3 regions of the Streptomyces sp. S4.7 genome follow, and region 3 is predicted to be linked to each of the others. Evidence: riboswitches for the same ligand, from Rfam matches in the RefSeq annotation. Region 3 holds a riboswitch; each other region holds the start of a gene.

Region 1 (7,034 bases), 940 kb from region 3:
TCGGCCGGGACGTCGAGGCCGAGGACCTGGGCCGCGCGCAGGGCCACGCGGGTGTGGCCCTCCGGGGACAGGTGCAGCCGGTCGCCCTCCCAGGCGCGGCGGTCCTGGACGGACCGGAGGGACCACAGGTCCAGGACCGGGCATTCGTAGCGGTCGGCGATGGAGCGGACGTGCGCGGTGAACGTGGCTATCTTGCCGCGCAGATGGCGCAGCACCGGGACGCCGCGGGTGTCGAACCCGGTCGGGACCATGACCGTGCCGACCACGCTCGTCAGGTCCGCCAGCGCCCGTTCGAAGCGTTCGGCGACGTCGTCGGGGTCGCTGCCGGGCCGGATGATGTCGTTGCCGCCCGCGCAGAACGTCACCAGGTCCGGGGCGAGTTGCTTGGCGCGCGGGATCTGCTCGGCCACGATCTGGTCGAGCAGCCGTCCTCGTACGGCGAGATTGGCGTACCGGAACGACCCGTGGTCCGGGTCGTCGACGGCCGCCCCGTCGGGTGTCCGGTCGGCGAGCAGTACGGCGAGCCGGTCGGCCCAGCCGACAAAGACTCCGCCCGGACCGGGATCGCCGACGCCTTCGGTGAAACTGTCACCGATGGCGGCGTACGACCCGAAGGGACTTCTGGTTTCTCTTCTCGAATCGTCAGCCACAGCGGAACATCCTTCACCCGCGTATGTGGCCTACGCGACCGTAAGGAGGGGTTGACGCCGGTGAGAAACACCACCGGTCAAAATTAGTTCAAGCCGGAATAGGGGAATGGCCGTTGGCCGGCACCCGGGGTGCCGGCCAACGGCCATTTGCTGTGAGGTCGAACCGGTCAGATGGAAACGCCGTGCTCGCGCAGGTACGCCAGCGGGTCGACGTCCGATCCGTAACTCGGGCCGGTACGGATCTCGAAGTGCAGGTGCGGGCCGGTGGAGTTGCCGGTGGAACCGGAGAGACCGATCTGGTCGCCGCCGGCGACGGTCTGGCCCGCCGAGACGGCGAGCGAGGACAGGTGGGCGTACTGCGAGTACTGGCCGTCGTCGTGCTGGATGACGACCTCGTTGCCGTACGACCCGGACCAGCCGGCCGAGACGACGGTACCGGGGCCGACCGCCTTGACGGTGGTGCCCGAGGCAGCCGCGAAGTCCACACCGGTGTGGTAGCCGCTGGCCCAGCTGCCGCCCGCCGCGCGGTAGGCGGTGGTGGTGGTCGCGCCGTCGACGGGCGCGGTGTAGCCGGAGCCGCTGCTCTGCGCCGCCGGCTCGTTCGCCGAGGTGGTGTCGGCCTTCGGGGCGGGCTCGGCCGGGGCGGGCTTCGCGGGGGCGGGCTTCTTCGGGGTGGCCTCGGCCTTGCCCTCGGAGGACGCCTTGCTCTTCGCGCCGATGGTGAGCTTCAGACCCGGGTGGATCAGCGACGGGTCGTCGCCGACGGCCTCGCGGTTGTCCTTGTACAGCTTGTGCCAGCCGCCGCTGACCTTCTGCGTCGCGGCGACCTTGGCGAGGTAGTCGCCCGCCTTGACCGAGTACGTCTTCACGGTCTTGGCGGTGGCGGCCTGCTTGGCCGTCTGGGCGGTGGGAGCGGCGTGCGCGGCGGACACGGTGCGCTCCGGCGCCACGGACGGGGCGGCCTGCTCGGCGGCGTGCGCGCCGGTGGCACCGATGAGCGGAATTGCGATGGCGGCGCCACCCGTTCCGGCGGCGACGAATCCGCGGGTGATCGGGTTGGTCCTCGGACGGCGGTGCTTACCCTTTCCGGGCATGGCGGATTCCTCTCCGGCGCCTACGAGGTGAGCTGTCGGGTTCGGGCTGGAGATGCCCGGCCGCGCCGTGACGCGACTTCACCCCGAGCCGTCCGGAAGTCCGGACCGGCGTACTACCTGGGTCCCCCGCTCCTGCCACACGTGGATGATTGCTGGGTGGATGAGGATTCCGAACGGCGGCAGGATTCGGCGATCCGCTCGGATTGCGGTGACCGTAAGCCGGGTGGACCGACCCGTACAAGCCGTCGTATTCCCCGGGCAATCCGTCCGGGAATATCGGGCTCCGCGAGCGGTCACCCTGCGTGGATTACGGATCTTCGAATTCCCTGCGCCGCCCCAATTCCCCTTCCCGGCGCCGCCACACACCGTCACGGATATGATCTGGCTCACCAGCCGAGGACGATATGCCCCCATCTCGCCCGCGAACAGGGCACGTTGTGCGCAATAGCCCAATATGGACAGAAGCCGCAATCGTGAAGCGATTTCAGCGGGAGGGGATGTCGTAAAGTCGGAGCGCGACAGCGTCGGCGACGAGCGCCGGCGGCAGACGCGGAGGAGCTCACGTGACGCACGAGGTGCCGCAGCCGGTCCCGCCGACCGAGCCCGAACTGGCCGGTGTACGCAACTTCCGCGACGTGGGCGGTCTGCCGACCTCCGACGGACGGCGCGTACGGTACGGCCGGCTCTTCCGCAGCGGCCACCTCGCGCACGCCACGGCCGAGGACGCGGCGTTCCTGACGTCACTGGATCTGCATACGGTCTTCGACTTCCGCAACGCGGCCGATCAGAAGCTGGACGGCCTGGACGTCGAGCTCATCGGCGTACGCAATGTGAACATTCCGCTCACCGACCCGGCCGACGGGACCGAGTTCTGGAAGATGGTCCGCGACGGGGATCTGGACCAGCTCAGGTCGATCCTCGCCGACGGCAAGGGTGTGGCCCGGATGTCCGCTTCGTACCGTTCGATCATTCTGGACCGCACCGCCGAGCACCGGCGCGTGCTGCACGCCCTGGCCGAGGAGAGCCTGCCCGCCCTGATGCACTGCGCGGCGGGCAAGGACAGGGCCGGGCTCTCCATCGCCGTGTCGCTGCTCGCCGTGGGGGTGGAGCGGGAGGCGATCGAGGCGGACTATCTGAAGTCGAACGAGCCGCACCGCAGGTACCGGGTACGCCGCAGCGACACGACGCCCGGCGGCACTTCGCCGGAGGTGATGGAGCTGCTGGCGCCGCTCTTCGACGCGCGCGCCGAGTACCTCGAAACGGCCTTCACGACGATGGAGGAGACGTGGGGCAGCATCGACCGGTATCTCACGGACGGCCTGGGCCTGACGGACGCGACGCGCGAACGGCTGCGCGGCCGTCTGGTCGACGAGGGGTAGCTCGTCCGGGCCGCCCGGGACGCCCTCAGCGCCCCTGCGCGCCCGCCTCGAAGAGCAGGTAGAGGAAACCGGCCAGGACATGGCCGGCCACGAGGTAGGCGAACAGCCGGATGGCGAGGCCGCGCGGGAAGTTGCGCTCCTCGTCCATGACGGGCTTGACGGGAGTCTCGGCGGTCGCCTCCGGTTCGCGCGCGGCGGCGGGGTCCACGGGGTTGTCGGGCACGGTGGTGGCCTCTCTCATCTGGTCGGAACCGAGGGCGGATCAGCGGCGGTGGGCCCCGCCCGGCAGGCACAGCTCGGTGGTCGGGCTGATCAGCAGGGTGTGCACGAACAGCAGCTCGGCGCCGTCGGGGCCGACCGCCGCGAGACGGTGCGGTGTCATCGAGTCGAAGTGGGCGCTGTCGCCCGGGTCGAGCACATGGACGGCGTCGCCGAGGCCGAGCCGGAGCCGCCCCTGAAGGAGATGGATCCACTCCTCCCCCGGGTGGACGCGGACGAGGTCGCCCTGCGCCCCGTAGGGCACCGTCACCCGCAGCGGCTGCATCGCGCGGCCGGAGGAGCTGCCGGCCTGGCGGTAGATCCAGCCGTCGGCCTCCACCGGTTCCGCGCGTGCGGCGCGGATGACGGGATCGCGTTCGGGCGGTTCCTCGCCCAGCAGCTCGGAGACCGTCGTACCGTAGACGCGCGCGAGTCCGAGCAGCATCGGCAGTGAGGGCTGGCGGCGCCCGGTCTCCAGCCGGGAGAGATGGGCCGGGGAGAGCCCGGCCCGTGCGGCGGCGGCCTCCAGGGTGAGGCCACGGCCGCGGCGCAGCTCGCGCAGCTGTGGCGCGACGTCCGGCAGGGCCTCTGTCTCGGGGTCGTGCCCACTGGTGGCGGCTGGGGTGTCCATGCCTCCATTGCGCCAGCAATGTTCCTCTGAGGCAAATCTCTTGCCTCAGAGGCAAACGCGCTCAACGGTTGGCGATCGCCTGCTTCACGAGCGTCCTGCCGAAGTCCCACATCAGCCCGCCGCCCTTGTGTGCGTCGTCCATGACGGCCGTGAACGCCGTCACGAAGCGGTCGACCTCCCGCTCCCCGATGGTCAGCGGCGGAATCAGTTTGATCACTTCCAGCTCGTCCCCGGAGACCTGGGTGAGGATGCGGTGCTTCTGGAGGAGCGGCACCACGACCATCTGCGCGAAGAGACCCTTCCGGGCCGCCTGGAGCATCGTCCAGCGGCCGCGCAGTCCGATCGACGCCGGCCTCCCGAACTCGATACCGATCATCAGCCCCCGGCCGCGCACCTCGCTCAGGAACTCGTACCGGTCGACCAGCGCCGCCAGCCGCGACCGGAGCAGATCGCCGGTCGTCCTGGCGTTGGCGACGATCCGCTCGTCCTCGATCACCGACAGGACGGCGAGCCCCGCGGCCATCGCCTGCGCGTTGGACCCGAAGCTGGCCGAGTGGACCAGCACCCGGTCCATGGAGGAGTAGACCCGTCTGAAGATCCAGTTTTTGCCGAGGGTGGCGCCGACGGGCACGTAGCCGCCGGAGAGCGCCTTCGCGACGCACACCAGGTCCGGCTCGACGCCTTCCTCGTGCTGGTAGGCGTAGAAGTCCCCGGTCCTGCCGAGTCCGGTCTGCACCTCGTCGGCGATGAGCAGCGCCTTGTGCCGGTGCAGCAACTCCTGTGCCGCGCGCAGGAAGCCGGACGGCGTCGCGCGCACGCCCTTGCCCTGGATCGGTTCGACGACGAAGCCCGCGACGTCGCCGCGCTTCAACTCCCTTTCCAGTGAGTCGAGATCACCGAGTGCGAGCGCGGTGTCGGGGAGCAGCGGTGCGAAGCCGTCGCGGAAGCCGGCCTCGCCGTTGACCGAGAGCGAGCCGGTGGTGAGACCGTGGAAGGCGTGGGAGCAGTAGAGGATCCTGGGTTTGCCGGTGGCGTACCGGGCGAATTTCAGGGCGGTCTCGACGGCTTCGGTTCCGCTGTTGCCGAAGAAGACCCGGTCCAGGTGGGGGCTGTACGCGAGCAGCTTCTCCGCGAGCAGGCCGGGCAGCGGCTGGCAGTCGAAGCGGGTGAGATCGGCGAGCGAGGCGTCGAGGACGTCGTGGAGGGCCTCGCGTACGACGGGGTGGTGGCGGCCGATGCCCATGACGCCGAAGCCGGCGAGCATGTCGAGGTAGTCGTTGCCCTCGGCGTCCCAGAAGTAGGCGCCCTCGGCGCGTTCGTAGACCTTGTCGAAGCCGATGGTCCGCAGCATGCGCGGGAGTTGGTGGTTGAGGTGGGCGGTGTGCAACTCGTAGCGCTCGCCGCCGCGTTCGGCGAGGAGCTTCGTGAGGTCGAAGCCCTTGCCCGGCGTGCCCGGCTCCCGCTGTCCCGCCGCCCGGGGGACGCCGCCGCGTCCCGTGCCGCTCTCGCTGGACTCCGTCATCGTGTGTTCTCCTCCCGGAGCTGTGCTCGCCGGTCGGGGCGCCGGAAGGACGGCGGCGACGGGCGCCGCCGTCCTTCCGGTGGCCATGACGTCACGGGCCGCCGGTCTACTTGCTTCCGGAGACCGTCTCGCGAACCGCTCGCAGCGACTCCTTGAGGGAGCCCATGGTGGCGAGTACGGCCGTCGGTTCGTAGCCGCAGTGCGCCATGCAGTTGGCGCAGCGCGGGTCCTTGCCCCGGCCGTACTTGTCCCAGTCGGTCTCCTCGATCAGTTCCCGGTACGTCGGAACGTACCCGTCGCTCATCAGGTAGCAGGGGCGCTGCCAGCCGAAGAGCGAGTAGTTGGGAATGGCCCAGGCCGTGCACGGGAAGTCGGCCTTGCCCTCCAGGAAGTCCAGGAAGAGCGGGGAGTGGTTCAGCCGCCAGCGGGCTCTGTTACCGCCGGCGAACGCCTTCTTGAACAGCTCCCGCGTCTGGTCGACGCCCAGGAAGTGCTCCTGGTCGGGCGCCTTCTCGTAGGCGTAGGCGGGCGAGATCATCATCTCGTCGACCTTCAGGTCGTCGTTGAGGTAGTTGAGAACCTCGATGATGGTCTGCGGGGTGTCGGTGTTGAAGAAGGTGGAGTTGGTGGTGACCCGGAAGCCCCGCTTCTTGGCCTCCTTCATGGCCTCCACGGCCTCGTCGAAGACCCCTTCCTTGGCGACGGACTCGTCGTGGCGGTCGCGCAGGCCGTCGATGTGCACGGCGAACGCGAAGTACGGCGACGGCGTGAACTTGTCCATCTTCTTGCGCATCAGCAGCGCGTTGGTGCAGAGGAAGACGTACTTCTTCTTCGCCACCAACTGCCGGACGATCTCGTCAATCTGAGGGTGCATCAGCGGCTCGCCGCCGGCGATGGAGACCATCGGTGCCCCGGATTCGAGCACCGCCCCCACCGCTTGGGCCACGGGCATGCGCTGCTTCAGGACCCCGGCCGGGTGCTGGATCTTGCCGCAGCCCTCACAGGCGAGATTGCAGGCGAAGAGCGGTTCGAGCTCGACGATGAGTGGGAACTTCTCACGCCTGCGGAGTTTCTGTTCGACGAGGTACGTCCCGACCCTGATGGTCTGACGGAGCGGCATGGCCATCTAGCTCACCTCCTGGGGAGCAGCAAAGAACGGTGCCATTCAAGAAAAGCCGGAATGACGGCACGAAGGACACGGAAAGCCGATATTCCACCGCGAACCGTACCAATTCGGACTAGCTCGTGCCCAGGGGCGTCCACGACCACCCGTACGGCGGCAACCGGGCGTGATCCGGTGCCCAGTGCGCCGAGCAGTGTGGCGGCGGACTCCATGTCCACGGCGACGGCTCCCGTGGCGCGCAGTCCGGCCCTCTCAAGGCCGCGCACCACATGGTCGGACCCGGTGAGCGGGCCGGTGTGGACCGTACGTCCGGGCAGCGTCCGGGACAGCGCCTCCACGAGCAGCGCCGTTCCCGTGCAGGGCGTCGAGCCGTGGGG
Region 2 (7,034 bases), 3.0 Mb from region 3:
CAGTCCGGCGGCGAGGACCAGCTCGCGGCGATGCTGCTCCAGCAGGGCGCGCTCACCCGCGACCAGATCGACACCGCGATCCGCCGCGAGGTGCTGATGTCGAAGCTCGCGGAGTCGCTCGGCGCCAACACGACGACGCCGGAGGGCCAGCAGCAGGTGCTCGCCACGCTGGTCAAGACGTCCGAGGAGCTGGGCATCGACGTCAACCCGCGTTACGGCGCCTGGGACGTGAAGCAGGTCAGGCTCGGTGAGACGCAGACGCCGTGGCTCACCCAGGTCACCAAGGAGGAACCGCCGGAGCAGGTCCCGGCCGGGGCGTGAACGCCCGCGACGTGAGCTGATCGCGCCCGCGCGTGAGGGACGGCCGGCGGCCGGGGGTAGGTTGCTCCGGTGACTGAAGAACCCGCCGTCGACCCCGGCCGCATCGTCCTGCTGACCGTCAGCCACCGGGTCGCGCCCGGTGTGCTGTCCTGGCCCGCGTGGCAGACGCTCCACGAGGCGGACCAGGTCCTGTGCGCGGACCCCGCGCACCCCCAGCTGCCGTATCTGCGCGAGGCCGGTGTCACCGTCGAACGGTCCGCGCCCACCGCCGCCGAGCTCGTCGACTCCTGCTCGGGCGGCCGTACGGTCGTGGTCCTGCCCTCCGGCGAGGGCGACCAGGCCCTCACCGACGGCCTCTCCCGCCTCGCGGGCTCCGGCAGGGTCCACATGCCCGATCTGGAACTGCTCCCCGGCTCGTACGACCTGCCGGGCGCCCGGCTCCTCGACCTCGTCCAGGTCATGGACCGGATCCGCGCCGAGTGCCCGTGGTCGTCCACCCGGACGCACAAGGGCCTCGCCAAGTACGCCATCGAGGAGGCGTACGAACTGGTCGAGGCGATCGAGAGCGGCGACCGCGACGAGCTGCGCGAGGAGTTGGGGGACGTACTGCTCCAGGTGGTCTTCCACGCCCGGATCGCGCAGGAGGGCGGCCCGGGGGAGGACGACGAACCGTTCTCCATCGACGACGTCGCCGCCACGATCGTCGAGAAGCTCATCCACCGCCATCCCCATGTCTTCGGCGACGAGACGGCCCAGACTCCCGCCGACGTCAAGGCGCACTGGCTGCGCACCAAGGCGGAGGAGAAACAGCGCGACTCCGTCACGGACGGCGTCCCGCTGGGCCAGCCGGCGCTCGCCCTGGCCGCCAAACTCACCTCCCGCGTCGCCGCCTCGCCCCTGGACGTCCCTCTCCCGCGGGGCGAGGACGTCGGCTACGAGCTCCTCGCCCTGGCCGCCCGCGCGGAACAGGCGGGCGTCGACCCGGAGGCCGCCCTGCGCGCGGCCGCCCGCACCTACCGTGACGCGATCCGCGCGGCGGAGGCCGAAGCCGCCACCGACCGGTGACCGCCGGCCCCGCCGGCGCCGGCGCACCGCCCCCCGCGCCCGAACTCTTCACCTGGGAGTTCGCCACCGACCCCTACCCCGCCTACGCCTGGCTGCGCGAGCACGCCCCCGTACACCGCACCCGGCTGCCCAGCGGGGTCGACGCGTGGCTCGTGACGCGGTACGCGGACGCCCGGCGCGCCCTCGCCGATCCCCGGCTGTCCAAGAACCCCCTGCACCACGCCGAGCAGGCGCACGCCAAGGGGAAGACGGGGATCCCGGGGGAGCGCGGCGCGGAGTTGATGACGCACCTGCTGAACATCGACCCGCCCGACCACACCCGGCTGCGGCGGCTGGTCTCGCAGGCGTTCACACCCCGGCGGGTGGCCGAATTCGAGCCCCGCGTGCAGGAGTTGACCGACAATCTGATCGACGCCTTCGCGGCGAAGGGGGAGGCCGACCTCATCCACGACTTCGCCTTCCCGCTGCCCATCTACGCGATCTGCGACCTGCTCGGCGTCCCGCGCGAGGACCAGGACGACTTCCGCGACTGGGCCGGGATGATGATCCGGCACGGCGGCGGACCGCGCGGCGGCGTCGCCCGGTCCGTGAAGAAGATACGCGGCTACCTCGCCGAGCTCATCCACCGCAAGCGGGACGACCCCGGCGACGACCTGATCTCCGGCCTGATCCGGGCGAGCGACCACGGCGAGCACCTGACCGAGAACGAGGCCGCCGCGATGGCGTTCATCCTTCTCTTCGCGGGGTTCGAGACCACCGTGAATCTGGTGGGCAACGGGACGTACGCCCTGCTCCGCGACCCCGATCAGCGCGCACGGCTCCAGCGCTCGCTCGACGCGGGCGAGAGCGCGCTGCTCGCGACCGGGACAGAGGAACTGCTGCGCTACGACGGGCCGGTGGAGCTGGCCACCTGGCGCTACGCCACCGAGCCCGTCGAACTCGGCGGGCAGAGCGTCGCGGTGGGCGACCCCGTCCTCGTCGTGCTCGCCGCCGCGAACCGCGACCCGGAACGCTTCGCCGATCCGGACCGGCTCGACCTGTCGCGCGGTGACAACAAACACCTCGGATACGGCCACGGCATCCACTACTGCCTCGGCGCGCCGCTCGCCCGGCTGGAGGGGCAGATCGCGCTCCGCACCCTGCTGACCCGCTTGCCCGACTTGCGACTTGCGGTCGATCCATCCGATTTGCGGTGGCGTGGTGGGCTCATCATGCGTGGACTGCGCACGCTCCCGGTGCAGTTCACAGCGGTGCGTGACTGACGGAACGTCAGCACTGTGACTTTCACGTGATCTCCGCTGCATCGACTTGTGACAGACGTTCGAGTACCGCTACGTTCACGACCGTCTCAGCAGTCACGTGTTCGGAATTCACGTTTCAGCAGTCTCAAGGAAGGCAACCGCATGCGCTCCGGGAACGGCCGGCACCGTCGGCCCCGCCAAGCCCCCGCTCTTGTCGTCGCGGCAGGGGTGACAGGCTCGGCGATCGCCATCCCGCTGCTCGGCGCGACCGGCGCCAGTGCGGCCGACGTCACCACCTGGGACCGGGTCGCCGAGTGCGAGAGCGGCGGCATGTGGAGCGCCGACCTAGGCAACGGGTACTACGGCGGACTCCAGATCTCCCAGGAGACCTGGGCCGACTTCGGCGGTACGGCGTACGCCCCCACCGCCGACCAGGCCAGCCGGAGCCAGCAGATCGCCGTCGCGGAGAAGATCCTCGCCGCGCAGGGACCGGCCGCGTGGCCGACGTGCGCGCTGATCACCGGCCTCACGGCGGACACCGATACGGGCAGCGAGTCCTCCGGCGAGGCCGCCGAGAAGCCCGAGGCGCCCGCGGAGCCCGAGCCGGACGAGACGGCCGTCCTGCCCGCAGCTCCCGAGTCGACGCCCCCCTCGGGCCAGTTCGGCCGGGACTCCGCCTCCGGGGCCGAGAGGCCCGCTACGGGGGAGTCGAGCGCGGAGCCGAGCACCGAGGCCTCCACGGGCCAGGGCAAGCACCGCGGCGAGCCCGCTCCCGAGAGCGACGCGACGACCGGCTCGGGCGAGTCGGCCGAGGCGGACACGGACGGCACGGACGGGTTGACCGAAGCGGGCAAGCCAGGTAAGTCCGGCGAAGAGCGTGAAAGTGGCCGCCATGCCTCACGGGGTGACGATTCGGCGCGCGGCGACGTGGCCGAGGACGGCTCGTACACCGTCCGCACCGGCGACAACCTGTGGGCCATCGCCGACGAGCAGAAGGTGGAGGGCGGCTGGCCCGCCCTCTACGAGGCGAACCGCGAGGTCGTGGGCTCCGACGCCGATCTGATCCTGCCCGGCCAGAGCCTCGATCTGACCGCGAAGCAGGGGTAGTTAAGCGGGCTATGTCCGCATCTGCGTAAGTGAGACAAGCGTCTCTTCGTCCCAACTGACACGGTCTGCCCGGTGGCTTGCCCCGGGCCCTTCCCGACCTGCGTAAACAGAGGTTTCCCTGGGGCGGGATGGGTGAATCATCCCGGATGTTCCGTCTTTGAACATCCGGGATGTCTGTGTTTACGGTCTGAACCGCTCGCACCGCGGGCACCGTCGACCGTCACGCCGAATCCTGCCGTCGGTCGGGGGGAGTACTCGTCGCGTCAAGCGCCGAAGGCAGGAGCGGGGGACCCACAGGTAAGTGCCGGTCATCACGGCCGGCTCGGGGTGCAGCCGTGCGCAGGGGGACGTGAAGACGTTCCCGGGCCGCACGGCCGGGCAACTCACTTGGCCCGAACCCGACAGCTCACCTCGCAGGCGTCGGTGAGGAGATCACGCATGCTGTTTTCCAGCAACTCCGGCAAGGGCAAGCACCGCCGTCCCTCCAAGACCGTCCGCTACGCCACGCTCGCCGGCATCACCGGTGCCGCTGTCGCCGCCCCGCTGCTCGGCGCCACCTCCGCCTCCGCCGCCACCACCTCCGAGTGGGACGCCGTCGCCCAGTGCGAGTCCGGCGGCGACTGGTCGATCAACACCGGCAACGGCTACTACGGCGGCCTCCAGTTCTCGGCCTCCACCTGGGCCGCGTACGGCGGCAGCGCCTTCGCCTCCAGCGCCGACCAGGCGTCGAAGTCCCAGCAGATACAGATCGCCGAGAAGGTCCTGGCGGGCCAGGGCAAGGGTGCCTGGCCGAGCTGCGGCGTCGGCCTGTCCAACGCCTCGAACGACGCCGGCTCCGCCGAACCGGCCCCGGAGCAGTCCGCCCCGGAGGCCCGGCCGGCCCCGCAGAAGTCCGAGCCGCGCGCAGAGCAGGAGCAGCCCGCCTCGCGTGGTGAGGCGCGCGGTCCGGTCAAGAAGGGCGACGGCGAGTACAAGGTCAAGGCCGGCGACACCCTCTCCAAGATCGCCGAGACGAAGAAGGTCGAAGGCGGCTGGAAGAAGCTCTTCAAGCTGAACAAGGACATCATCGAGAAGGCGGACGAGATCTTTCCGGGTCAGCAGTTCCACCTGAGCTGACCCCATCCCCAGAACCCCGGCCCCGACCCGGCGCGCCTCACTCCCCCCGGACGCGCCGGTCCGGGGCCGGGGCCTGTCCGCCGGGCGAACCGCGCGCCCACCGCGCGACATTCGTCACCCTCCGCGCATTCCGGGCTCTTTTCGTCCCAGCGGGCGGGCATCGGCCGACCGTCGCCCGGCAGCCGGTTAGGCTCATGCCGCGGTGCCAATGAGGCCCCGCACCAAAGCGTCACATCCCAGAAGGAGATGCTCGTGCCGTCCATCGACGTCGTCGTAGCCCGGGAAATCCTTGACTCCCGAGGCAACCCAACGGTCGAGGTCGAGGTCGGCCTCGACGACGGCAGCACCGGCCGTGCTGCTGTCCCCTCCGGTGCCTCCACCGGCGCGTTCGAGGCCCTCGAACTCCGCGACGGTGACCCGAACCGCTACCAGGGCAAGGGTGTCGAGAAGGCCGTCCTCGCCGTCATCGAGCAGATCGGCCCGGAGCTCGTCGGCTACGACGCCACCGAGCAGCGGCTGATCGACCAGGCGATGTTCGACCTGGACGCGACGCCCGACAAGTCCTCGCTCGGCGCCAACGCCATCCTCGGTGTCTCGCTGGCCGTGGCGCACGCCGCCTCCGAGGCCTCCGACCTGCCGCTGTTCCGCTACCTCGGCGGTCCGAACGCGCACCTGCTGCCCGTGCCGATGATGAACATCCTCAACGGCGGGTCGCACGCCGACTCCAACGTGGACATCCAGGAGTTCATGATCGCGCCGATCGGCGCCGAGTCGTTCTCCGAGGCCCTGCGCTGGGGTGCCGAGGTCTACCACACGCTGAAGAAGGTCCTGAAGGAGAAGGGGCTCTCCACGGGCCTCGGCGACGAGGGCGGCTTCGCGCCGAACCTGGAGTCCAACCGCGCCGCGCTCGACCTGATCCTCGTGGCCATCAAGGAAGCCGGCTACGCCCCGGGCAAGGACATCGCGCTGGCGCTCGACGTCGCGGCCTCCGAGTTCTACAAGGACGGCTCCTACGAGTTCGAGGGCAAGTCCCGCTCGGCCGCCGAGATGACCGAGTACTACGAGGAGCTCGTCGCCTCGTACCCGCTGGTCTCCATCGAGGACCCGCTCTTCGAGGACGACTGGGCCGGCTGGAAGGTCCTCAACGACAAGCTGGGCACCAAGGTCCAGATCGTCGGCGACGACCTCTTCGTCACCAACCCCGAGCGCCTCGCCCGCGGCATCGAGGAGGGCTCGGCCAACGCCCTGCTCGTCAAGGTCAACCAGATCGGTTCGCTGACCGAGACCCTGGACGCCGTCGAGCTGGCGCAGCGCAGCGGCTTCAAGTGCATGATGTCGCACCGCTCCGGCGAGACCGAGGACGTGACGATCGCCGACCTGGCCGTCGCCACCAACTGCGGTCAGATCAAGACCGGCGCCCCGGCCCGCTCCGAGCGCGTCGCCAAGTACAACCAGCTCCTGCGCATCGAGGAGATCCTGGACGACGCGGCCGTGTACGCGGGCCGCAGCGCGTTCCCCCGCTTCAAGGACTGACCTGCGCCAGGGCCGGTCCTCGCCGGGGCCGATCCCCCGAGCACCTGATCCGGCCTCCGGCCCGGCCCGGCACAGCCAGTCGTGCGTACGTCCCCGTCCCCGGTCCCGTACCGTGTCCGGGGACGTACGCGCGTACAGAGGCAGTACGGCAGTACCGGAGGTACGAGGCCCGCTCAGACCTCTGAGGGAGGCGGGACCATGGCCGCGAACCGGGACCGGTTCTCCACCGCGACCAAGATCAGGATTCTGGGCGAGCAGACCGCCGCCCGGGTCTACCGCTCGCAGACCCGCAGGCAGGCCCGCCGCTCCCGGCTCACCGGACGCGCCGCGTTCCTCGTGCTCGTCGTCTGCTCGCTGATCGTGGCGCTCGCCTACCCGATGCGGCAGTACGTGTCGCAGCGCGGCGAGATCGCCGAGCAGCAGCGGCTGACACAGGAGGCCCGGCAGCGGGTCGAGGAGCTGCGCGACGAGAAGGCCCGCCTCCAGGACGACGCGTACATCCAGCGCCTGGCGCGCGAGCATCTGCACTACGTGATGCCGGGGGAGACCGGCTACATCATGTCCGACCCCCGGGCGGCCGAGGAGCGCCGCACCGACCAGGGCGCGGCCGACCGGCCCTGGTACTCCAATCTCCTGGACGGCGTCGACAGC
Region 3 (7,034 bases):
CCAGGTCGGCGCCCGGGTGCTTGATCAGGTGCCGTGCGGCGGCGATGACCTCGCCGAGGTTGTGCGGCGCCATGTTCGTCGCCATGCCGACGGCGATTCCGGAGGCGCCGTTGACCAGCAGATTCGGATACGCGGCGGGCAGCGTGACCGGTTCCCGCTCCTGGCCGTCGTAATTCGACTGGAAATCGACGGTGTCCTCGTCGATCGACTCGGTCATCAGTGACGTCGCGTCAGCCATCCGGCACTCCGTGTACCGCATGGCGGCCGGCGGGTCGTCGTTGCCGAGGGAGCCGAAGTTGCCGTGCCCGTCGACGAGCGGCAGCCGCATCGAGAAGGGCTGTGCCATCCGGACGAGGGCGTCGTAGATCGACGCGTCCCCGTGCGGGTGCAATTTACCCATCACCTCACCGACGACACGGGCGCACTTCACGTAGCCGCGGTCGGGGCGCAGGCCCATCTCGTTCATCTGGTACACGATGCGCCGGTGCACCGGCTTCATGCCGTCGCGGGCGTCGGGCAGGGCGCGGGAGTAGATCACCGAGTACGCGTACTCAAGGAAGGAGCCCTGCATTTCATCGACCACGTCGATGTCGAGGATCTTCTCCTCGAAGTCCTCCGGCGGCGGGGTCTTCGTGCTGCGGCGGGCCATCGCTGCTGCGGCTCCTTCACAGGTCTGTGCGGGTCTGGACGGACAACTTCGGGGACTCTGAGCGGACAACTTGAGGAACTGACGCGGACCATTGTGGCCCGCCGGACTGACAACGCCGACCTCGACCCGTCGTTGAACCGCCCGGGGCGCCCGTTTCCGGCGGAGCACCGCCGGGCTGTCAACGGGCCGCCGACCGGCGGACGGCGAGGTGGCACCCCTTCGCGCGACACGGAAACTTCGCCACGCGTCGGCGCGCTTGCATACAGTGGCAGGACTTCTTATATCGCGATCGAAGGGACGTACATGCCCATGGGTCACACGGCCACAGCGCAGGCCGGCTCCGGCGGCCTGACAGCGACCGAGCACCGGCTCGCCAACGGACTGCGCGTGGTGCTCTCCGAGGACCACCTGACCCCGGTCGCCGCGGTCTGTCTCTGGTACGACGTCGGTTCGCGCCACGAGGTCAAGGGCCGTACGGGCCTCGCCCACCTCTTCGAGCACCTGATGTTCCAGGGCTCCGCCCAGGTCAAGGGCAACGGTCACTTCGAGCTGGTGCAGGGCGCCGGCGGCTCGCTCAACGGCACCACCAGCTTCGAGCGCACCAACTACTTCGAGACCATGCCCACCCACCAGCTGGAGCTCGCCCTCTGGCTGGAGGCCGACCGCATGGGCTCGCTGCTCTCCTCCCTCGACGACGAGGGGATGGAGAACCAGCGCGACGTCGTGAAGAACGAACGCCGCCAGCGTTACGACAACGTGCCCTACGGCACCGCCTTCGAGCGCCTGACCGCGCTCTCCTACCCCGAGGGCCACCCCTACCACCACACCCCGATCGGCTCGATGGCCGACCTGGACGCGGCGACCCTCGACGACGCGCGGCAGTTCTTCCGTACGTACTACGCGCCGAACAACGCGGTGCTCTCGGTCGTCGGCGACATCGACCCCGAGCAGACCCTCGCCTGGGTCGAGAAGTACTTCGGCTCGATCCCCGGCCACGACGGCAAGCAGCCGCCGCGCGACGGCTCCCTGCCCGACATCATCGGCGAGCAGCTGCGCGAGGAGATCCACGAGGAGGTCCCGGCCCGCGCGCTGATGGCCGCCTACCGGCTGCCGCAGGACGGCACCCGCGAGTCCGACGCCGCCGACCTGGCGCTCACCGTCCTCGGCGGCGGCGAGTCCTCCCGGCTGCACAACCGCCTGGTACGCCGCGACCGTACGGCCGTCACCGCCGGATTCGGACTGCTGCGGCTGGCGGGCGCGCCCTCGCTCGGCTGGCTGGACGTGAAGACCTCCGGCGGCGTCGAGGTTCCGCAGATCGAGGCCGCTGTCGACGAGGAGCTGGCCCGGTTCGCGGCCGAAGGCCCCACGGCCGAGGAAATGGAGCGCGCCCAGGCCCAGTTGGAGCGCGAGTGGCTCGACCGGCTCGGCACGGTCGCGGGCCGCGCCGACGAACTGTGCAGGTACGCGGTGCTGTTCGGCGACCCGCAGCTGGCGCTGACCGCCGTCCAGCGGGTGCTGGACGTCACGGCCGAAGAGGTACGTGCCGTCGCCGAGGCGCGGCTGCGCCCCGACAACAGGGCGGTGCTCGTCTACGAGCCCACCTCCCCCGACGACGACGCCGACGACGCGGCTGCCGACACCGACGAGCACGAGGGGGCGGACCAGTGACCGACGCTGCCGTGACCATGGAGTTCCACCCGCAGCCGACCGCCGGAGAGGCCAGGCCCTGGGCGTTCCCCGCGCCCGAGCGCGGTGTCCTGCCCAACGGACTGACGGTGCTGCGCTGCCACCGCCCCGGCCAGCAGGTGGTGGCCGTCGAGATCTCCCTCGCCGCCCCGCTGGAGGCCGAGCCCGAGGGCCTCGACGGCATCGCCACGATCATGGCCCGCGCGCTGTCCGAGGGCACCGACAAGCACACGGCCGAGGAGTTCGCCGCCGAGCTGGAGCGCTGCGGCGCCACGCTCGACGCGCACGCCGACCACCCCGGCGTCCGGGTCTCCCTGGAGGTCCCGGTCTCCCGGCTGCCCAAGGCGCTCGGCCTGCTCGCCGACGCCCTGCGCGCCCCGCTGTTCTCCGAGAGCGAGGTCGGCCGGCTCGTCACCAACCGGCTCGACGAGATCCCGCACGAGCAGGCCAACCCGGCCCGCCGCGCGGCGAAGCAGCTCTCCAAGGAGCTGTTTTCGGCCACCTCGCGCATGTCGCGCCCGCGCCAGGGCACCGAGGAGACCGTCGGACGCATCGACGCGAAGGGTGTCCGCGCCTTCTACGAAGCGCACGTGCGCCCCGCCACCGCCACCGCGGTCATCGTCGGCGACCTCACCGGCGTCGACGTAGAGGCGCTGCTCGCCGAGACGCTCGGCGACTGGACGGGCGACACCTCCGAGCCGCGCCCCGTGCCGCCGGTGACCGCCGACGACACCGGCCGCGTGGTGATCGTGGACCGGCCCGGAGCCGTCCAGACGCAGCTGCTGATCGGCCGGGTCGGCCCCGACCGGCACGACCGCGTCTGGCCGGCCCAGGTGCTCGGCACGTACTGCCTGGGTGGCACGCTCACCTCCCGGCTCGACCGGGTGCTGCGCGAGGAGAAGGGCTACACCTACGGCGTGCGGGCCTTCGCGCAGGTGCTGCGCTCGGACCCGGACGGTACGGGCGCCTCCATGCTCGCCATCAGCGGCTCCGTGGACACCGAGTCGACCGGCCCCGCGCTGGACGATCTGTGGAAGGTGCTGCGTACGCTCGCGGCCGAAGGGCTGACGGACGCCGAGCGCGAGACGGCCGTGCAGAATCTGGTCGGAGTCGCGCCACTGAAGTACGAGACGGCCGCGTCCGTCGCCGACACGCTCGCCGACCAGGTCGAGCAGCACCTCCCGGACGACTTCCAGGCGCGGCTCTACGCACGCCTGGCCGAGACCGGCACCGTCGAGGCGACGGCCGCCGTCGTCAGCGCCTTCCCGGGCGACCGGCTGGTCACGGTGCTCGTCGGGGACGCCTCGGTGATCCGGGAGCCTGTCGAGGGGCTCGGCATCGGCGAGGTGAAGGTCGTCACCGGCTGAGGCCGGCCCACGAACCACGCGGCTCAATACGCACAAAGGGAACCCCGGTGACGAACCAGTCGCCGGGGTTTCCCGCTATGTCCGCATTCATAAGGAGGTTGCCTGAATGCCCTGTGGCGTGCGCTACAAAAGGGCCTGTCTGTTTGGTGATTGAAAGATGACCCCTTTAGCGTCGGTCCGGCTGTCCGCCAGAGCCCGCCGCATCCGCGGCACCGGACAGCCATCGCCGAGTCCCCGTCAGGCGCGAGCCTGGGGAGCCGGGGACCCATTTGCGTCCCTGGGGTGAATCGGGGGCCTTCGCGTGATCCGCGGAGGAGCCCGTAGGAGACCTTCCTGCTCCGAACCCGTCAGCTAACCCGGTAGGCGAGAAGGAAGGAAAGGACCAGCCACTTCATGGCGTTCACCCGTGCCACCGGGAAGCACCGTGCCCCGGGCCGAATGACGCGCCGGAGCGCGAACATCGCCGGAGTCGCCACTCTCACCGCGGCCGGTGTCATCGGCACCCTCGCCTCCCCGGCGCTCGCCGCCGAAGCGGGCGCGGCCCTCGCCCAGGAGGCGGCCCCGGCCGCCCCGGACCGCGCCATCGTCATCGACGACTCGCTCGCCGCGAAGATCGACGCCCAGGCCGACGCGCAGCGCCTGGCCGCCCGGAAGGCCGCGAAGGCGAAGGCGGAGGCCAAGGCCGCCGCTCGCGCCAAGGCCGAGGCGAAGCGCAAGGCGCAGGCCCGCGAGGCCGAGGAGCGCGCGGCACGCGCCGCCGAGCGCGAGCGCCTGAACGCCTACCGGCTCCCCGTCGCCGGCTCCTCCGTCACCACCGGCTACCGGACCGGAGGCGCGCTCTGGTCGTCCGGCAGCCACAGCGGCGTCGACTTCCGCGCCACGTCGGGCACTTCGGTCGTGGCCGTCGGCGCGGGCACCGTCGTCGAGGCCGGCTGGGGCGGCGCGTACGGCAACAACGTCGTCATCCGTATGAACGACGGCACGTACACCCAGTACGGACACCTCTCCTCGGTCGCCGTCAACGTCGGCCAGAGCGTCTCCCCGGGCACGTCGGTCGGCCTCTCGGGCTCGACCGGCAACTCCACGGGACCGCACCTGCACTTCGAGGCGCGGACGAGCGAGGAGTACGGCACCGACATCGACCCGGTCGCGTATCTGCGCTCGCACGGCGTCGGCGTCTGAGCCGGTACCCAGACACCACGAAGGCCCCGGCGTCCTGCCGGGGCCTTCGCCGTTTCGTACGTACGCGGCGCGGGTCAGACGGTCTCGGGAAGCTCGTCCAGGCCCTCGGCCACCAGCTTCGCCAGCCGGTCGAGCGCGACGTCCGCGCCGTCCACGTCGGAGGCCAGGACGATCTCGTCGCCGCCCTGCGCGCCCAGCCCCAGCACGGCGAGCATCGACGCCGCGTTGACCGGGCTGCCGTCGGCCTTGGCGATCGTCACCGGCACGCCGGAGGCCGTGGCGGCACGGACGAAGATGGAGGCGGGACGGGCGTGCAGGCCCTCGGCCCAGCCGACGTTGACGCGACGCTCAGCCATGGTGTTGCCCTTCAAGTCACAGTTGTTGTCTAGACCAGTGTGCCACGCGGCTCCGGACGGACCGACGAGGCACCCCTGGGGTCCGTCGACAGACCCCAGACTGCCCCGGCCCAGCACCCGCCGCTACCCGTGTGCGCGCCGTAGGCTCGTCCCATGACGACGCCGTCACAGCACGCGTACCCCGATCACTGGGAAGCAGACGTGGTTCTGCGCGACGGAGGCACCGCGCGCGTGAGGCCCATCACGACCGACGACGCCGAGCGGCTGGTCAGCTTCTACGAGCAGGTCTCCGACGAGTCGAAGTACTACCGCTTCTTCGCGCCCTACCCCCGGCTCTCCGACAAGGACGTGTACCGCTTCACCCACCACGACTACGTGGACCGGGTGGGACTCGCGGTGACCGTCGGCGGCGAGTTCGTCGCCACCGTCCGCTACGACCGGATCGACGCCCGGGGCATGCCCGCCTCCGCGCCCGCCGACGAGGCCGAGGTCGCCTTCCTCGTCCAGGACGCGCACCAGGGACGCGGGATCGCCTCCGCGCTCCTCGAACACATCGCCGCGGTGGCGCGCGAGCGCGGGATCAGGCGCTTCGCGGCGGAGGTGCTGCCCGCGAACACCAAGATGATCAAGGTGTTCCGGGACGCCGGGTTCACCCAGAGGCGCAACTTCGAGGACGGCGCCGTCCGCCTGGTCCTCGACCTCGAACCGACCGCCGAGTCCCTCGCCGTCCAGCGCGGCCGCGAGCAGCGCGCCGAGGCACGCTCCGTACAGAGGCTGCTCGGCCCCTCGTCGGTGGCCGTCGTCGGCGCCGGACGCACGGCGGGCGGTGTCGGGCGGGCCGTGCTGCGCAATCTCCTCGACGGGGGTTTCACGGGGCGTACGTACGCGGTGAACGTGGCCCTGCCCCCGGAGCTCACCGAGATCGACGGCGTCCCGGCCGTGCGCTCCCTCGCGGAGATCGACGAGCGCGTCGACCTCGCGGTCGTCGCCGTCCCCGCCGAGCGGGTGCCCGAAGCCGTCGCCGACTGCGGCGAACACGGCGTCCAGGGCCTGGTCGTGCTCTCCGCCGGATACGCGGAGAGCGGGCCGGCCGGGCGGGAGCGCCAGCGCGAACTCGTGCGACAGGCACGTTCGTACGGGATGCGCGTCATCGGCCCCAACGCGTTCGGCGTCATCAACACCGGACCGCCCGTCCGGCTGAACGCCTCGCTCGCCCCCGAGACACCCGGCCGGGGGCGGATCGGTCTCTTCACCCAGTCGGGCGCGATCGGTATCGCGCTCCTGGCCGGACTGGTCCGGCGCGGCGCGGGGGTGTCCACCTTCATCTCGGCGGGCAACCGCGCGGACGTCTCGGGCAACGACTTCCTCCAGTACTGGCACGACGACCCGGACACCGACGTCGTGCTCCTCTACCTCGAATCGATCGGCAACCCACGGAAGTTCACCCGGCTCGCCAGGCGCACCGGGGCCGCGAAGCCGGTCGTCGTCGCCAAGGGCGCACGCCACAGCGGCAGCGCGCCGCCGGGGCACGCGGTGCCGGTCACCGGTATCCCGGACGCGACCGTCTCGGCGCTGCTCAGCCAGGCGGGCGTGATCCGCGTGGACACCGTCACGGAGCTGGTCGACGCGGGTCTCCTGCTCGCGAACCAGCCCCTGCCGGCCGGCCCGCATGTCGCGATCCTCGGCAACTCCGAGTCGCTCGGCCTCCTTTCGTACGACGCCTGCCTGACCGAAGGTCTGCGCCCGCTCCCACCGCTCGACCTCACGACATCGGCCCGCCCCGAGGACTTCCGC

What was found. Region 3 has a riboswitch for cyclic di-AMP ahead of SSPS47_RS26070 (M23 family metallopeptidase). Riboswitches for the same ligand answer to the same signal wherever they lie in the genome.
Region 1: it holds a riboswitch for cyclic di-AMP, as region 3 does, so the genes downstream of both, SSPS47_RS30135 (M23 family metallopeptidase) here and SSPS47_RS26070 (M23 family metallopeptidase) in region 3, are expected to answer to the same signal.
Region 2: it holds a riboswitch for cyclic di-AMP, as region 3 does, so the genes downstream of both, SSPS47_RS12360 (transglycosylase family protein) here and SSPS47_RS26070 (M23 family metallopeptidase) in region 3, are expected to answer to the same signal.

Annotation. Positions count from the first base shown of each region.
Region 1 covers NZ_CP048397.1:6,792,027-6,799,060, reverse strand. Annotated here, with positions in the region: gene SSPS47_RS30140 (SGNH/GDSL hydrolase family protein) at 1-650, opposite strand, end outside; gene SSPS47_RS30135 (M23 family metallopeptidase) at 818-1,744, opposite strand; cyclic di-AMP (ydaO/yuaA leader) riboswitch at 1,749-1,913, opposite strand; gene SSPS47_RS30130 (tyrosine-protein phosphatase) at 2,320-3,123, shown strand; gene SSPS47_RS35710 (DUF6126 family protein) at 3,149-3,346, opposite strand; gene SSPS47_RS30120 (XRE family transcriptional regulator) at 3,386-4,012, opposite strand; gene SSPS47_RS30115 (aspartate aminotransferase family protein) at 4,074-5,534, opposite strand; gene hpnH (adenosyl-hopene transferase HpnH) at 5,641-6,660, opposite strand; gene SSPS47_RS30105 (1-hydroxy-2-methyl-2-butenyl 4-diphosphate reductase) at 6,666-7,034, opposite strand, start outside.
Region 2 covers NZ_CP048397.1:2,830,951-2,837,984, reverse strand. Annotated here, with positions in the region: gene SSPS47_RS12380 (SurA N-terminal domain-containing protein) at 1-321, shown strand, start outside; gene SSPS47_RS12375 (nucleoside triphosphate pyrophosphohydrolase) at 391-1,386, shown strand; gene SSPS47_RS12370 (cytochrome P450) at 1,383-2,648, shown strand; gene SSPS47_RS12365 (transglycosylase family protein) at 2,790-3,734, shown strand; cyclic di-AMP (ydaO/yuaA leader) riboswitch at 3,993-4,169, shown strand; gene SSPS47_RS12360 (transglycosylase family protein) at 4,173-4,850, shown strand; gene eno (phosphopyruvate hydratase) at 5,097-6,383, shown strand; gene SSPS47_RS12350 (septum formation initiator family protein) at 6,582-7,034, shown strand, end outside.
Region 3 covers NZ_CP048397.1:5,852,350-5,859,383, forward strand. Annotated here, with positions in the region: gene SSPS47_RS26055 (DNA topoisomerase IV subunit A) at 1-649, opposite strand, end outside; gene SSPS47_RS26060 (pitrilysin family protein) at 953-2,317, shown strand; gene SSPS47_RS26065 (pitrilysin family protein) at 2,335-3,702, shown strand; cyclic di-AMP (ydaO/yuaA leader) riboswitch at 3,917-4,083, shown strand; gene SSPS47_RS26070 (M23 family metallopeptidase) at 4,096-4,884, shown strand; gene SSPS47_RS26075 (HPr family phosphocarrier protein) at 4,959-5,240, opposite strand; gene SSPS47_RS26080 (bifunctional GNAT family N-acetyltransferase/acetate--CoA ligase family protein) at 5,394-7,034, shown strand, end outside.